Regions from separate parts of the Streptacidiphilus sp. EB129 genome, predicted to be linked through region 3. Evidence: riboswitches for the same ligand, from Rfam matches in the RefSeq annotation. Region 3 holds a riboswitch; each other region holds the start of a gene.
What was found. Region 3 has a riboswitch for S-adenosylmethionine ahead of thrC (threonine synthase). Riboswitches for the same ligand answer to the same signal wherever they lie in the genome.
Positions count from the first base shown of each region.

Region 1: another riboswitch for S-adenosylmethionine. It lies ahead of ABH925_RS27640 (amino acid ABC transporter permease); the one in region 3 lies ahead of thrC (threonine synthase).
Region 2: another riboswitch for S-adenosylmethionine. It lies ahead of ABH925_RS24310 (aminotransferase class V-fold PLP-dependent enzyme); the one in region 3 lies ahead of thrC (threonine synthase).

Region 1 is NZ_JBGCCS010000028.1:12,682-18,063, reverse strand. It holds gene ABH925_RS27655 (NtaA/DmoA family FMN-dependent monooxygenase) at 1-402, opposite strand, end outside; gene ABH925_RS27650 (LLM class flavin-dependent oxidoreductase) at 424-1,647, opposite strand; gene ABH925_RS27645 (putative leader peptide) at 1,818-1,940, opposite strand; SAM riboswitch class IV at 1,980-2,092, opposite strand; SAM riboswitch class IV at 2,266-2,374, shown strand; gene ABH925_RS27640 (amino acid ABC transporter permease) at 2,697-3,725, shown strand; gene ABH925_RS27635 (amino acid ABC transporter ATP-binding protein) at 3,722-4,540, shown strand; gene ABH925_RS27630 (ABC transporter substrate-binding protein) at 4,597-5,382, shown strand, end outside.
Region 2 is NZ_JBGCCS010000021.1:79,634-85,015, forward strand. It holds gene ABH925_RS24300 (hypothetical protein) at 1-369, shown strand, start outside; gene trpD (anthranilate phosphoribosyltransferase) at 448-1,533, shown strand; SAM riboswitch class IV at 1,682-1,801, shown strand; gene ABH925_RS24310 (aminotransferase class V-fold PLP-dependent enzyme) at 1,879-3,246, shown strand; gene ABH925_RS24315 (Lrp/AsnC family transcriptional regulator) at 3,284-3,565, opposite strand; gene ABH925_RS24320 (rhomboid family intramembrane serine protease) at 3,562-4,350, opposite strand; gene ABH925_RS24325 (hypothetical protein) at 4,512-4,784, shown strand; gene ABH925_RS24330 (NYN domain-containing protein) at 4,956-5,382, shown strand, end outside.
Region 3 is NZ_JBGCCS010000023.1:2,236-7,617, reverse strand. It holds gene groL (chaperonin GroEL) at 1-157, opposite strand, end outside; gene ABH925_RS25205 (cold-shock protein) at 483-683, opposite strand; gene ABH925_RS25200 (MoaD/ThiS family protein) at 1,229-1,507, opposite strand; gene thrC (threonine synthase) at 1,564-2,859, opposite strand; SAM riboswitch class I at 2,853-2,984, opposite strand; gene ABH925_RS25190 (glucosyl-3-phosphoglycerate synthase) at 3,158-4,270, shown strand; gene ABH925_RS25185 (trehalose-6-phosphate synthase) at 4,300-5,382, shown strand, end outside.

The DNA of each region.
Region 1 (5,382 bases), on a different contig from region 3:
GAACTCGTCCCAGGAGGTGACCACGTTCCAGGCCGCACGTCCGGCCGACAGGTGGTCCAGGGAGGCGAACTGCCGGGCTACTTCGTAGGGTTCGTTGAACGTGGAGTTGATGGTGCCGGCCAGGCCGAGCCTGTCGGTGACGGCGGCGAGCGCGGCCAGGACGGTGAAGGTGTCGGGCCGGCCCACGACATCCAGGTCGTAGATCTCCCCGTTCTGCTCGCGCAGCCGGAGCCCCTCGGCGAGGAACAGGAAGTCGAACTTGGCGCGTTCCGCCGTCCGGGCGAGGTGGACGAAGGAGCTGAAATCGATCTGGCTGCCGGCGGCCGGGTCGCTCCAGACGGTGGTGTTGTTGACGCCGGGGAAGTGCGCGGCGAGGTGGATCTGCTTGACGGGTTTGCTCACGGCTGGTGCGGTCCTTCCGGCTCAGGCGAGGGCGCCGGCGGCGCTGGTGGCGTAGCGGTTGGCGGGACGCGGCAGGCCGAGCAGTCCGCGCAGGGTGGTCGCCTCATAGGCGGTGCGGAAGACGCTGCGGCGCTGGAGTTCGGGCACCAGGCGGCGGGTGATCTGCTCCAGGTCGTGGGGGATGGTGCCGGGCCGCAGCCGGAAGCCGGCGAGCCCGGCCTGCTGCCACTCCTGGAGCAGGTCGGCGAGTTCCGCGGGCGTCCCGGTGAAGACGTGGGCGTCGCTGGTGTACGGGCCGCCGGCGCGCTGGTCCAGGCGGGCCCTGCGGTCGGCGGCGGCGCCGGGGTCGCCGTCGAGGAAGACCACCAGGTCGCCGAAGATGTGCACGGTCTCCTCGGTGCGGCCTGCTGCCGCCTGTGCGTCGCGGATCTCGGCGACGATCGAGCGGGCTTCCCCGGTGTCGCGCGGGGTGACGAAGCCGAGGTCGGCCGAGCGGCCGACCAGGCGGTAGGGCTCGCCCCGGTGTGCCAGCGCGGCGACGACGGGCCGGCCCTGCGGCGGTCGCGGCGTGATGGACGGCCCACGCACGCTGAACCTGCTGCCCTCGAAGTCGATGTAGTGCAGCTTGCCGCGGTCGATGAACCGGCCGGTGGCGATGTCGCGGATCTCGGCGTCGTCCTCCCAGCTGTCCCACAGCCGGCGCAGGACCTCGACGTAGTCCTCGGCCTCGGCGAGGAGATCCCGAAGCAGTTCCCGTCCTGCCGGTGAGTCGAGCTCCCCGAGCCGCAGTTGCGGCAGCGGGCGCCGCCCGAAGTGTGCGGTCTCGTCAGCGCGTCCGGACACCTTCACGCGGATCCCGGCGCGGCCGTTGCTCACGAAGTCGAGGGTGGCGATCGCCTTGGAGAGGTGGAACGGCTCGGTGTGCGTGACGACCGCGGTCGGGATCAGCCCGATGTTCCGGGTCAGCGGCGCGATGCGGGCGGCGATCAGCACCGCGTCCAGTCGGCCCCGCACCTGGTCGGTCCGCTCGTCTGGTTCGGTGGGATGGGCGGACTGCAGGCTCAGCGAGTCCTCGACGGTGACCAGGTCCAACAGGCCGCGCTCGGCCTCGGCGACCAGGTCGGCCCAGTACCGGGCGGTGAACAGGGCCTCGGGCCGGGCGTCGTGCTCGCGCCAGGCCGCTGGATGCCAGCCGGATCCGTCGAGGGCGACGGACAGGTGCAGGGCTGAGTGAGGTTCAGGCATGGGGGACCGCTTCCTGTGCGGAGTGCTTCACTGCTGAAAGGGCGCGGGACGCGGCGCCTCGAACGCGGCAGCCGACGCCGAAGGCGGGCTGGGCAGGACGAGCGGGTGCGGCTGCGCGGGTCAGACGGCTGCGAGCGGCGTGGAGGCGCGCCGCGCGAGGGCGTGCGTCGTTACGCCGGACACAGCGCGGTGGTGACGCGCTGCAGATCGATGTGGCGCCGCGACGACCTGGTGGCGACCCGGCACTGGGCCTTGACAGTGACGACCGCGGACCGCTGAGGGGCTCCCCGCACTGTCGTCACCTCCTGTCCCGATCGGCTCGCATCGGTTCGAACTCGCGCTTGCGGCACCGTTTTCGGCTCCGCCGGGTCGTCACCTGGAGCACCCCACCGCGTGGGAGGGTTGCCGGTCAGCAAGCCAGGGCTTGTCGCTGACACTCATGACCTGGCTGCACCGTAACCCGGCACCGGTGTCGACCACAATCCTGTACGGTCGAACGCCGGTCATGCCGAAGGCGTTCCCAGCCTGAAGGCCTGCGGCGCGCCTGCCACCTGGTCTCAACTCCTGGTCGGGTGTTGACACTCCTTGCGGAGCGCACCTACGTTCGTGGATCAGAACGGTCATGAGCGTCAGCGACGAAGCCCTGGCTTGCTGACCGGCAACCCTCCGACGCGGTGGGGTGCTCCAGGTGACGACCGGACCGAATGACGATCGGTAAGCGCGAGGCCCGGTGGGCGGAATGGCGATGGTGACGGCGATGTACGCAGGTCCGGGGATGGCCGCATGGCGGCGCCACGGTCGTGCGGCCGCGTACCTGAGCCGCCACATCGACCTTCTCCGTGTCAGCAGCGCCCTGTGTAGGGCCTCCGGCAGCGCCCGCTGTCGCTGTCAGGGCTGACAGCTTCCTGCAGTACGCACGCCTCCTGCGGCGTGCCACCTCCCCCTTCCACCCGCGACGCGGCGTGCTCCGACACGCCCCGGGTGTGTTCACCGCACTGTGCGACAACCCCCTTGGCGCGAACGCAGTGCACCTTCGCCGGAGTCCATGTATGAATGAGTCTCTCGTTCCTGCCGTGCCGTCAGGTACCACGGATCCGCCCAGGGCGGAGCCGTCCCCGCAGCCCCTCACCGCTGTGCCGGTTGACCCCGGGCGGGCCGACCGTCCGCTGTCGGCACAGCGGGTGATCCCGCTCCGACGCCCGGGGCGCTGGATCACCAGCGCACTCGCCCTGGTCCTGGTCGCCCAGATCACGCACGGACTGGCCACCAATCCCTTCTACCAGTGGGACCGCTTCCAGTACTGGTTCGTGCGCCCGGTGATCACCCACGGCCTGGTCGTCACCCTGGAAGTGACGGCCTACAGCGCCGTGCTCGGGCTGGTGGGCGGCGTGCTGCTGGCGCTCGCCCGGCTCTCCCGCAGCCCCGTGCTACGCGTGACCAGTTGGATCTACATCTGGCTGTTCCGGTCGGTGCCACTGATCGTGGTCCTGCTCTTCCTCTACAACTTCAGCGCGCTGTACCGCACGGTGAGTGTCGGTGTGCCGTTCGGGCCCGCGTTCCTGCACGTCGACGAGTCGAAGCTGGCCACCGACATCGTGGTCGCGGTCGTGGGACTGAGTCTCAACGAGGCCGCCTACGCCGCCGAGGTGGTCCGGGCCGGCATCCTCTCCGTCGACCAGGGCCAGCACGAGGCGTCCGCCGCCCTCGGACTGCCCAGGCACTACCAGTTCGCCCGGATCGTCTTCCCGCAGGCGCTGCGGGCCATCGTTCCCTCCTACGTCAACCAGCTGATCGGCCTGGTGAAGAGCACCTCACTGGTCTTCTACGTCTCACTGCTGGACCTGTTCGGATCCGTCCAGAGCATGGGCAGCACCTATCCCGGCGACATCGTGCCGCTGCTGCTGGTCGCCACCGTCTGGTACGTGATCCTCACCAGCGTGATCTCCGTCGTCCAGTTCTACGTGGAGCGCCACTACTCACGCGGCGCGCTGCGGACCCTTCCACCGACCCCGCTGCAGCGGTTGCGCAGCGGCCTGTCCGCCCTGCGGGCGCGTGTCCAGAGGGAGACGGCGCTATGAGCACTGTGAAGACGGCCCTGTCGGAGCCGGCGACTCCCACGCGGACAGACGTCCGGCCGGCCGCGGTCGAGGTCCGCGACGTGCACAAGTGGTACGGAGCCCACCGGGTCCTCGACGGGATCGACCTGACGGTGCCCGCGGGTGAAGTCACGGTCGTCGTCGGTCCGTCCGGCTCCGGCAAGTCCACGCTGCTCCGCGTGATCAACCACCTGGAGAAGCCCGAGATCGGCCAGGTCAGTCTCAACGGCGAACTGATCGGTGTCCGCCGACACCGTGGGCGGCTGAAGGAACTGAGCGAACGCCAGATCCTGGTTCAGCGCAGCCGGATCGGTTTCGTCTTCCAGAACTTCAACCTCTTCCCGCACCTGACCGTGCTGGACAACGTGGCCGCCGCTCCCGTGGCCACCGGCCTGCTGCGCAAGCCGGAGGCGCAGCAGGTGGCGCGCACCCTGCTCGGCCGGGTGGGGCTGGCCGAGAAGACCGGCGCCTATCCGCGACAGTTGTCCGGCGGACAGCAGCAGCGGGTGGCGATCGCCCGCGCCCTGGCACTGGGCCCGGGTGTCATCCTCTTCGACGAGCCGACCTCCGCGCTCGACCCGGAACTCGTCGGGGAGGTGCTGGCCGTCATCAAGGACCTCGCGACCAGCGGCACCACCCTCGTCGTCGTCACCCACGAGATCGGCTTCGCCCGCGAGGTCGCGGACCAGGTCGTCTTCATGGACGGCGGCCGGATCCTCGAACAGGGCCCGCCCGACCAGGTGCTGGACCACCCGCAACACCCGCGCACCAGAGAGTTCCTGAGCAAGGTGCTCTGACCCGCAGGGCCCGACACCCGGGCACCGTCGAACCGTCGAACGAGCAAGGAAAAGCCATGCCCAGCATCCGCAACAGAGTCCTCCTCAGCCTGTCCGCAGGCACCGCCGCCGCCACGCTGACCGTGGGCCTCGCCGCCTGCGGAGGCGCCACCTCTACCAGCACCGCCGCCACTTCCGCCGACAACGCCGCATCCGGTGCCGTCACCGTGGCCGCGCTGTCCAACGGTGCCGGCACGCAGACCGACATCAAGGTCTCCGAGGTCGCCGCGCTGCACGCCGAGCTGCCCGCGTCGGTCGCGAAGAGCGGACAACTGGTCATCGGGGTGGGGGCGCTGCCTGCCGGCTTCCCGCCGCTGGCCTACGTGGGCAGCGACCAGCAGACCCTCACCGGATCCGAGCCCGACTTCGGCCGTCTGGTCGCGGCCGTCCTCGGGCTCAAGCCCGTCGTGCAGAACTCGACGTGGGAGAACCTCTTCGTCGGCATCGACAGCGGCAGGACCGATGTCGGCTTCGCCAACATCACCGACACCGAGGAGCGCAAGAAGAAGTACGACTTCGCCTCCTACCGCCAGGACAACCTGGCCTTCGAGGTGCTGAAGAGCAGCACCTGGAACTTCGACGGCGACTACACGAACCTGGCAGGCAGGACCGTCGCGGTCAGCTCCGGGACCAACCAGGAGAAGATCCTCCTGGAGTGGCAGACCAAGCTGAAGGCGGCGGGCAAACAGCTCACCATCAAGTACTTCCCCGACAACAACAGCACCCACCTGGCGCTGACCGGCGGGAAGATCGACGCCTACTTCGGCCCCAACCCCGGCATCGCCTACCAGATCACCCAGGAC
Region 2 (5,382 bases), on a different contig from region 3:
GAGCAGGTCCGGCTGGCGCTCGGGCGCCGGCCCGCCGAGGACCTGGCCGAGCTCCAGTACCTGGAGTGCGCGACCGCCCCGGCCGTGATCAAGGCCCTCGACGCTCATGCCAAGGGCGCCAAGCGGCTGGACCTGCTGGTCCTCGACGGCGAGGCGACCCCGGTCGGCGGGATGGGCCTGTGCCGCCAGCTCAAGGACGAGATCTACGGCTGCCCCCCGGTGCTGGTGCTGATCGGCCGCCCGCAGGACTCCTGGCTCGCCGCCTGGAGCCGCGCCGACGCCGCCATCGCCGCCCCGGTCGACCCCGCCGCGCTGGCCGAGACCGCCACGGCGCTGCTGCGCACCGGAAAGCAGCATCTCGTGGGCTGAGATCTTGCCCATGGGCGGCGCCCCCGGTCGCTAGGCTGGCCTCTCCTTCAGTGAATACTCCACGGAGAGGCTACGGCCATGGCTGCAGCGTCGATCAAAGACGTGAACCCTGCGAACGGTGGCGGCGACCCCGTGCAGGCGCGGTCCTGGCCGGACGTCCTCACGGCGCTGATCTCGGGTACCGACCTGACGGCGGCGGACACCGCCTGGGCGATGGACCGGATCATGACCGGGGAGGCGAGCACCGCCCAGGTGGCCGCCTTCATGGTGGCGATGCGGGCCAAGGGCGAGACGGTCGAGGAGATCACCGGCCTGGTCCAGTCGATGTACGCGCACGCCACGGTGATCGAGGTGCCGGAACGGGCCGTGGACATCGTCGGCACCGGCGGCGACCGGGCCAAGACCGTCAACATCTCCACCATGTCGGCCGTGGTCGCGGCCGGCGCCGGGGCGCTGGTGGTCAAGCACGGCAACCGGGCCGCCTCCTCCGCGAGCGGGGCCACCGACGTGCTGGAGAAGCTCGGCGTCAACCTGAAGCTGACCCCGCAGCGGGTCGCCGAGGTGGCCGTCGAGGCGGGCATCTCCTACTGCCCGGCCCCGGTGTTCCACCCGGCGATGCGGCACGCCGGCCCGGCGCGGAGCGATCTGGGCATCCCGACCTTCTTCAACCTGCTCGGCCCGCTGACCAACCCGGCCCGGGTCGGCGCCAACGCGGTGGGCTGCTTCGACCGCCGGATGGCCGGGCTGATCGCCGGCGTGCTGGCCCGGCGCGGCGCGTCCGCCCTGGTCTTCCGGGGCGACGACGGGCTGGACGAGCTCACCATCACCGGCACCTCCACGGTCTGGCAGGTCCGGGACGGCCAGGTGCGCCAGAGCAGCTTCGACCCGCGCGAGGTCGGCATCACCTGCGTCGGCATCGAGGCCCTGCGCGGGGCGGACTCCAGCTACAACGCGGCGGTGGCCCGACGGGTGTTCGCCGGCGAGACCGGCCCGGTCCGGGACGCGGTGCTGCTCAACTCGGCGTCGGCGCTGGTCGCCCTGGACCAGACGGACGAGCCGCTGGTGGAGCAGATCGCTGCGGCGATGAAGCGCACCGCGGAGTCCATCGACTCCGGCGCGGCCGAGGCGACGCTGGCCCGCTGGGCCGAGGCCACACACCGGTAGGCGGATCACGCCGTCAGGTCCACGGGACGTCGCGGTACCGCGACGTCCCGTGCTCCGGCGTCCTGTGCTCTGCTGTCCCGTGCTCCGGCGTCTCGCATGGCGGACCTGTGCTCGCCCACGGGCTGGACCTCTGGCATAGTTCTCACCAGGTCACGAGTGACAGCGTTCAGGCCCCGGCTTGCTGTCCGGCAACCCTCCTTCCGTGGCGGGGTGCTTCCGGGTGACGACCAGGCCCTGCGGCGAACCCGTCGCACGGCAAGCGCGGATCCCCCCGTAGAGAGCAGCACCGCAGTGGCAGCGCCACCGGTGCACTCCCAGGGATCCACTGGATGTCCTGGAGGGGTTGTGTCTGCCTACCCGAACGCTCTGTCTGTCTGTGAGCCGCTCGCCGTGCTCGGCCGTGACGTCGAGGTTCCCCTGGTCGGCGGCGAGAAGGTCGGCTACGCCGCGCTGGACTACGCCGCCAGCGCCCCGGCGCTGCAGCGGGTCTGGGACGACGTCGCCGCCTACGCGCCGTACTACGGCAGCGTGCACCGCGGCGCCGGCTACCTGTCGCAGCTGTCCACCGACCTGTTCGAGCAGAGCCGGGCGACCGTCGCCGACTTCCTCGACCTGCGCGAGGACGACCAGCTGGTCTTCACCCGGGCCACCACCGACTCGCTGAACCTGCTGGCCGGCGCGCTGCCGGCCGGCACCGAGGTCTTCGCCTTCGAGACCGAGCACCACGCCTCGCTGCTGCCCTGGCGCAAGCCGGGCCTGACCGTCGGCTACCTGCGCGCCCCGCGCTCGCCCGGGCAGGCCGTGGCCGCGCTGGACGAGGCGCTGGCGGGGAGTGCGGCGCGGACCAAGCTGGTGTGCGTGACCGGAGCGTCCAACGTCACCGGGGAGATCTGGCCGGTCCGCGAGCTGGCCGAGGTGGCCCACCGGCACGGCGCGCGGATCGTCCTGGACGCCGCGCAGCTGGCCCCGCACCACCCGGTCTCGGTGCGCGAACTCGACGTCGACTGGGTCGCCTTCTCCGGGCACAAGCTCTACGCCCCGTTCGGTGCGGGCGTGCTGGCCGGGCGCGCCGACTGGCTGGACGCGGCCGAGCCCTACCTGGCCGGCGGCGGCGCCAGCCGTACCGTCGCCAGGGAGGCGGACGGTTCGGTCGCCGTGGAGTGGCACCGGGGCCCGTCCCGGCACGAGGCCGGATCGCCGAACGTGATCGGCGCCTACGCCGTCGCCTCGGCCTGTCGCGCGCTGACCGAGGCGGGCTTCGACCGGCTGGTGGCGCGCGAGCAGCAGCTGATCGCCCGGCTCCGGGCCGGGCTCGCCGAGGTCCCCGAGGTGCGGGTGCTGACGCTGTTCGGCGAGGAGCACCCCCGGGTGGGCGTGATCTCCTTCGTGGTGCAGGGCTGGAACAGCTCGCACTTCTCCGCGGCGCTGTCGGCCGAGTACGGCATCGGCGTGCGCGACGGACTGTTCTGCGCGCACCCGCTGGTGCGCACGCTGCTGGGCGGGGAGGAGGCCGCGCCGTCCGAGTGCGGGGCGCCGGAGGCGTCGCTGCCGGGGGAGCAGAGCCTGAACGCGATCCGGGTCAGCTTCGGCGCCGGCACGCCGGACGAGCACGTGGACCGCTTTGTCGCGGCGGTCCGGGAGCTGGTCAGCGACGGCGCGCGGTGGGCGTACCGAACCGAGGGCGGCCGCTGCGTCCCGGACACCCGGCGCTGACCGCTCCGGCCTGCTGCGGCGCGGCCTCCTCGTGGGGCTACTCGTCGAGGCCGAGGGCGAAGGCGGCGTCGAGGTCGTGCTTGGAGTAGCTGCGGAAGGCCACGTGGGTCTCCGTCTGCTGGACTCCGGGAACCTTGTTGACCTGGCCGGGGATCACGTCGGCCAGGTCGTCGTGGGCACGCACCCGGACCAGGGCGACCAGGTCGTAGGTGCCGGTCACGGAGTAGACCTCGGTGACGCCGTCGATGGCCGCGATCGTCTCGGCGATCTCGGGGATCTGGTCGACACTGGTCTTGATGAGCACGATCGCGGTGATCACGGGGGGTCTCCTGGGAGCGCGGCGGGGATACTGCGGTCAGCGTATCCGCGCCGTCGGCAGTAGAGCAGCCAGGCGAAGAGGAAGCCGCCGACGAACCCGATGAGATGGGCCACGTAGGCCACCCCCGGCACCGCCGCCGAGACCGCGTCCACCGACATCCACTGGATCGCGAACCACATCCCCAGCGCCAGCCAGGCCGGGAACCGCAGCGGCAGGAACAGCAGCAGCGGGATCAGGCTGGTCACCCTGGCCTTCGGGTACAGCCGCAGATACGCGCCGAGCAGCCCGGCGATGGCCCCGGACGCGCCCACCAGGGTCTGCGTGGCACCGTCGCCGTGCGACTGCACCAGCGCGTAGCCGTAGGTGGCGAGGTAGCCCAGGGCGATGTAGCTGAGCAGGAACGGCAGCCGGCCCGTCCGCTCCTCGACCATGGCGCCGAAGACGTACAGGAACAGCATGTTGCCCAGCAGGTGCAGCCAACCGCCGTGCACGAACATCGCGGTGAGCACCGACAGCGCCGGGACCTTCGGGAACGGGCGGGGGACCGGGCAGCCGTGGGCGGCGGCCTGCCGCAGCGGGTGGTTGTCCAGCAGCTCACTGGGGATGACGGCCCAGTGCTGGTAGTACGTCAGTTCCGCACAGGCCCGGGCGTTGCCGCTGCCGTAGAGGGGGTCGAGTCCGGAGACCGGGCCGACCAGGAACACCAGGACGCACACCGCGATCAGCGTCCAGGTCATCAGAGGGAGGTACGGACTGGGGCGTTCTTCGCGTACCGGGATCTCCATGTACCCAGCATTCCTTGGATGGACATATCTGACACTGCTGGGCTGGGACAGCCGGGGGACGGTGTGAGCGGACCCGGCCGAGGCCCTAGGGTTTCCCGCGTAGGCGTTTCGACGAGAACGCGCTGCTCCGGAGGAGTCGCGCCGAACCGAGAGGACCACCCATGACCGTCCCCCTGCCCACCGAGGGGACCCGGTGGCGCTGCACGCTGTGCGGCAACCTGACGCGATTCGACGTGACCCGTTCCTCCCGTGTGGTGGAGTTCGTCCACCTGGATCTGGCGGGGGAGCCACGGGTGGAGGAACGTGAGGTCCTCAGCGAGGCGGTCGAGTCGGTCCGCTGCCGCTGGTGCAACGCGGTGGACCAGGTCGAGCTGGTGGACCGGCCCGGCGCGGAGGCGGAGGCGGCGGCCCAGGCGGCACGCACCGAGGGTTGACGGCACGGGCTCCAGGAGTGGCGCGGTGACGAGCGGGGGGGTGAGGCGGGCGAGAATGGTGCTGTGGGCGGAGTCCCGCAGGACCGGATCGGAGCAGTGGACGTGGTGGACCAGAACAGGGCGGATACCGCCGAGGGGCCGACGGGTCCCCTCGACGCGGCCGGTCCTCAGCTGCCCACGTCCACGCCCGACGCGCCCGCACCCGCCGAGTCGGAGGCTGCCGTGGAGCAGCTGGACCGGCCGTTGCCGGAGGGCGTGCGGCGGCGGGTGGTCGGCATCGCCGCGGACGCGCTCAGCGCCGTGCCGTTGGCGGAACTGCCCTCGCGGCTACGGCCGTACGCGAAGTTCACGCCGGTGCAGCGGGCCAAGCGTGGGGCGACCGCGATCGCCGCGGCACTGGAGACCGAGCCGGCCTTCCGCTCGCGGATAGCCGAGCGGGTACGTCAGGGCCAGCCCGACCTGGTCAGCGCGCTGGAGTCGGGGGTGGTCCCGGCCGCCGCCGACCCGCAGGACATCGCCGCCGTGGCGTACCTGCTGCGTCCGGCCGGGTGGAGCAAGCTCGTCGGCGACGCCGGCGAGGAGGTGGAGCGGGCCGAGT
Region 3 (5,382 bases):
CACCGTCGTTGGTGATCGTGGGGGCGCCCCACTTCTTCTCAAGGACGACGTTGCGGCCCTTGGGGCCGAGCGTGACCTTGACAGCGTCGGCGAGCTGGTTCATCCCGCGCTCAAGGCCGCGACGAGCTTCCTCGTCGAAGGCAATGATCTTGGCCATGGAAGTGGTCCTCCCGGACAGGGTGGCTGCGTGTGGACCGCGCTGGCGCCCGCGACGGACGGACCCGGCCTGCGACGGTCACTTCCCGGCGCGCCCGGGGCCTCACCTACCCGGCCCGTTGTCACTCTCTACCTCAGAGTGCTAACGCCAATGATTAGCACTCACCCCTGCCGAGTGCAAGCAGATCTCCCCGGAGCCGGGCCCCGGAACGCCCGCAGGTCCGTACCCCGAGGGGTACGGACCTGCGGGAAGACCTGCGTGGATGCTTCGTTTGGAACGAGGCTCAGCCGGTCCTGTCGTCAGTCAGCGGTTGCTCGACCGAGGGTCACACCACACGGACCATGTCCGCCTGCGGACCCTTCTGACCCTGCGAGATCTCGAACTCGACCCGCTGGCCCTCTTCGAGCGACCGGTACCCGTCCATCTGGATCGCGCTGTAGTGGACGAACACGTCCGCACCACCGTCGACCGCGATGAAGCCGTACCCCTTCTCCGCGTTGAACCACTTGACGGTGCCCTGAGCCATTCCAAACTCCCCTATTACTGGCCCTTTCACGGACCGCACTCCGCGGACCGGGCCGAGGCGGCCACGCATGGCGCGGTGCTTCAGCCGACGCTGAATGTATCCACTCAGATGCCCTCCGCAACAGGGCATAAGGGAGGGAATTCTTACGGAGCCACAAGGGGCATTAGCGGGCGAATACCCGCATAGCACGGCAATTCGGTCCGGACATAGCGGACCTGACCGACAAATCGATCCAGGAATTCCTGTGCAGCCAGAGCGCCTCCGCGCCGCATGCCGTCTCAGTCACCGGGACGCCCGGCCGCTGCCGGGCAGGGTGGACGGCCAGGTGGTACACGTGGCGTGAGCGAAGGGATTGGCCGGAAGTGCCGTACGTGACGTACCCGCAAGGGCGGACCACCGGTAACCGGAAGCAACTGTACCCCTCCGCGGGTGGAGATCCGTGCACAGGGCACGTGCCGCCGGTGTACGCATGGAAAACAACGGAACCGGGATACCCGCGAATAGCGGGCGGCCCGGTTCCGAGTTGTTCTGGGAATTACTCTGCGTCAGCAGCCGCCGGCCACGGCCGGGATCACCGAGACGCTCGCGCCGTCCGGAACGGCCGTCTCCAGACCCTCCGCGAAACGCACGTCGTCGTCGTTCACGTACACGTTGACGAAGCGGCGCAGCTTGCCGGCGTCGTCCAGGATCCGGCCGCTGATACCGGTGTGGTTCGCCTCCAGATCGGCGATCACGGCCGCGAGGGTGGCGCCCTCGGCCGCGACCTCGGCGGCCCCGCCGGTGTAGGTGCGGAGGATGGTGGGGATTCTGACGGAAACGCTCATGCTGGTACTCCTCTGCTTCGCCCGCTCAGGCGAGTCGGTTCCCTCGCTTCGCCTGCTCAGGCGAGGCCGGCCTCTCGGAACGAGACCAGGGTGGGGCGGATGGTGGCGGAAAGGCCGGTGGTCGGCTCCACCGCGTCCAGGGTCTTCAGGCCGTCGCCGGTGTTGAGGACGACGGTCTCGGCGGCCGGGTCGAGCAGACCGTTCTTGATCAGCTTCTGCAGCACGCCCACGGTCACCCCGCCCGCCGTCTCGGCGAAGATGCCCTCGGTGCGCGCCAGCAGCTTGATCGCGTCCACCACCTGCTCGTCGGTGACGTCCTCCACCGCGCCCCCGGTGCGGCGGCAGATGTCCAGCACGTAGGGGCCGTCCGCCGGGTTGCCGATGGCCAGCGACTTGGCGATGGTGTTCGGCTTCTGCGGGCGGATCACGTCGTGGCCGGCCTTGAAGGCCACCGAGACCGGGGAGCAGCCCTCGGCCTGGGCGCCGAAGATCTTGTAGGGCCTGTCCTCGACCAGCCCGAGGGCGATCAGCTCCTTGAGACCCTTGTCGATCTTCGTCAGCTGGGAGCCCGAGGCGATCGGGATGACCAGCTGGTCCGGCAGCCGCCAGCCGAGCTGCTCGCAGATCTCGTACGCCAGCGTCTTGGAGCCCTCGCCGTAGTACGGGCGGAGGTTGACGTTGACGAAGCCCCAGCCCTCGCCGGCCGGGTCGCCGATCAGCTCCGAGCAGAAGCGGTTCACGTCGTCGTAGTTGCCCTCGATGCCGACCAGCTCGCCGCCGTACACGGCGGCCATCACGATCTTGCCCTGCTCCAGGTCGTGCGGGATGAAGACGCAGGAGCGCAGCCCGGTTCGGGCGGCGGCGGCACCGACCGCGCCGGCCAGGTTGCCGGTCGACGAGCAGGACAGGGTGGTGAAGCCGAAGGTGCGGGCGGCCTCGACGGCGATGGCGACCACGCGGTCCTTGAAGGAGTGCGTCGGGTTGCCGGAGTCGTCCTTGACGTAGAGGGCGCCGGTGACGCCCAGCTCGCGGGCCAGGTTGTCGGCCTTGACCAGCTTGGTCCAGCCCGGGTTGAGGTTGGGCCGGGAGGCCACGTCGGGCGAGACCGGCAGCAGCGGCGCGTAGCGCCAGATGTTGGTGGGGCCCGCCTCGATCCGGGCGCGCAGCGCCTCGGGGTCTCCGGTGGGCAGGTCGTAGGCCACCTCAAGGGGGCCGAAACACTCGCTACAGGCGAAGTCGGGGGCCAGTTCGCTCCGCGCGCCGCACTCGCGGCAGGACAGGGCGACGGCGGGGCCGAACGAGTCGGATGTCAGTGGTGCAGCTACCATGATGGCGAGGCCCTCTCTCCTCATCTTCCCCGCGGCGCGTCTCGCCGCAGGACGGAATTGGCACCTTCCCGACCAGCGCCGCAGTGGCGGATGGCAGGGGGGTTGCCGGGACTTCAACGGGCCGTTCCCTCAGTCCCTCTGGATGAGCTCTATGGCGGTCGGTCGCTGCCGCGCCGCGTTTGTGATGATGGCCGTACACCCGCCGAGCGGCGGTGGTAGGTCGTCCCCAAGACTGTAACCGAAGCCCCGCCCACGATCACGGGTCGTCCGCGAGGCGAGACACGCGCCATGACGGACGGTGCCACAAAGAATGAGGAGCCCTGTGCTTGACGAGGTCGCGGACTGGCTGCGCCGCCGCTCCTGGGCGGCCGCCGACCGCTCGCTCCCGGAACTGCTGGCAGCCAAACGGGCTACCGGCAGCACGGTCAGCGTGGTGCTCCCGGCGCTGGACGAGGAGGCGACCGTCGGCGAGATCGTCACGGCGATCCGCCGCGACCTGATGGAGGCCGTGCCGCTGGTCGACGAGCTGGTGGTGGTCGACTCCGGCTCCAGCGACCGCACCGGGCAGGCCGCGGCCGCGGCCGGGGCGCGGGTGGTGCACCGCGACGACATACTGCCCCGGCTCCCCGCGGTGGCCGGGAAGGGCGAGGTGCTCTGGCGGTCGCTGCTGGTCACCGGCGGCGACATCGTCTGCTTCGTCGACGCCGACCTGCGGGCGTTCGACTCGGCGTTCGTCTCCGGCATCGTCGGGCCGCTGCTGACCGACCCCGGGGTGGCCTTCGTCAAGGCCATGTACGACCGGCCGCTGGAGACCGCGACCGCGCACGACCCGGCCGGCGGCGGACGGGTCACCGAACTGGTCGCCCGACCGCTGCTGAACCTCTACTGGCCGCTGCTGGCCGGCTTCGTCCAGCCGCTCGGCGGCGAGTACGCCGCGCGCCGCTCGCTGCTGGAACGGCTGCCCTTCCCCACCGGGTACGGGGTGGAGCTCGGACTGCTGGTGGACGCCCTGGAGCTGGCCGGCCTGGACGCACTCGCCCAGGTGGACGTCGGCGTGCGGCACCACCGGCACCAGGACGCCCGGGCACTGGGCCGGATGGCGGCCGCCATCCAGCTCACGGCGATGGAGCGGTTGTCCCGCGGCCACCGGCTGAAGCTCGCCGACGACCTGGCCGAGGAACTGGCCACGCCCCGGATCACCCAGTTCACCCGCACCGCGGACGGCTTCACCCCGACCACCGCCGACATCGCGGTGAGCGAGCGCCCGCCCCTCGTCACGCTGCTCGACCTCACCACGCCCGGCTTCACCACGCCCGACCCCGACGCGCCCGACCTCAACGCGCCCGATGCCGCTCCGCGCGAAGCCACCGCACCAGACGCCAACGCTCCCGAAGCCACTGCTTCCGACGCCACTGCGCCGAATCATCACGTTTGACCATGTCCACCCGAGGCAAGGTAGGGACCATGCCCAACGCCAGCGAAGCCAGGATTCTGCTCGCCTCCAACCGCGGACCGGTGTCCTACACCGTCGAGGACGACGGCACGCTGACCCCGCGCAGAGGCGGCGGCGGGCTGGTGTCCGGCCTCTCCGCCATCGGCGAGGAGGTGGACTCGGTCTGGGTCTGCGCCGCGCTCTCCGAAGGGGACCGCGCCGCGACCCGGCAGGGCCGCACCGACCCGTCCGTGCGCATGCTGGACATCGACCCGGGCACCTTCGCCCGCGCCTACAACGGCATCGCCAACTCCACGCTCTGGTTCGTCCACCACCTCATCTACAACACCCCGACCAGCCCCGTCTTCGGCGCCGCCTTCCGTCGCGAGTGGGCCTCCTACGAGGCCTACAACACCGCCTTTGCCGAGGCGCTGGCGGCGGCCGCGGCACCCGGGGCGACCGTGCTGGTCCAGGACTACCACCTGTCACTGACACCCCGGCTGCTCCGCGCGCTGCGCCCGGACCTGCGCATCGGCCACTTCTCGCACACCCCCTGGGCGCCGCCGGACTACTACCGGCTGCTGCCCGACGACATCGCCCGCGACGTGCTCACCGGCATCCTCGGCGCGGACCGCGCCGGATTCCTCACCCAGCGCTGGGCCGCCGCCTTCGCCGACTGCTGCGAGGCCGTGCTGGGCGCGGAGGTCGACCGGGACGCCCTCACGGTCACCCACCAGGGCCGGCGCACCCGGCTCGGGGTGCACGCGCTCGGCGCCGACGGCGACTTCCTCCGCGAGCGCGCGCACCGTCCGGACGTGGACGCCCGCCTCAGCGCCCTGCGCGAGGCCGTCGGCGGCCGGGCCACGGTGGTCCGGGTCGACCGCACCGAGCTGTCCAAGAACATCGTTCGCGGCCTGCACGCCTACCGGCATCTGCTGCGCACCCGCCCCGAATGGCTGGACCGGGTGGTGCACATCGCCTTCGCCTACCCCTCCCGGCACGACCTGCCCGAGTACCGCGAGTACACCGCCTCGGTGCTGCGCACCGCCCAGGAGATCAACGACGAGTTCGGCACCCCGACCTGGCAGCCCGTCATGCTCCACGTCGACGACGAC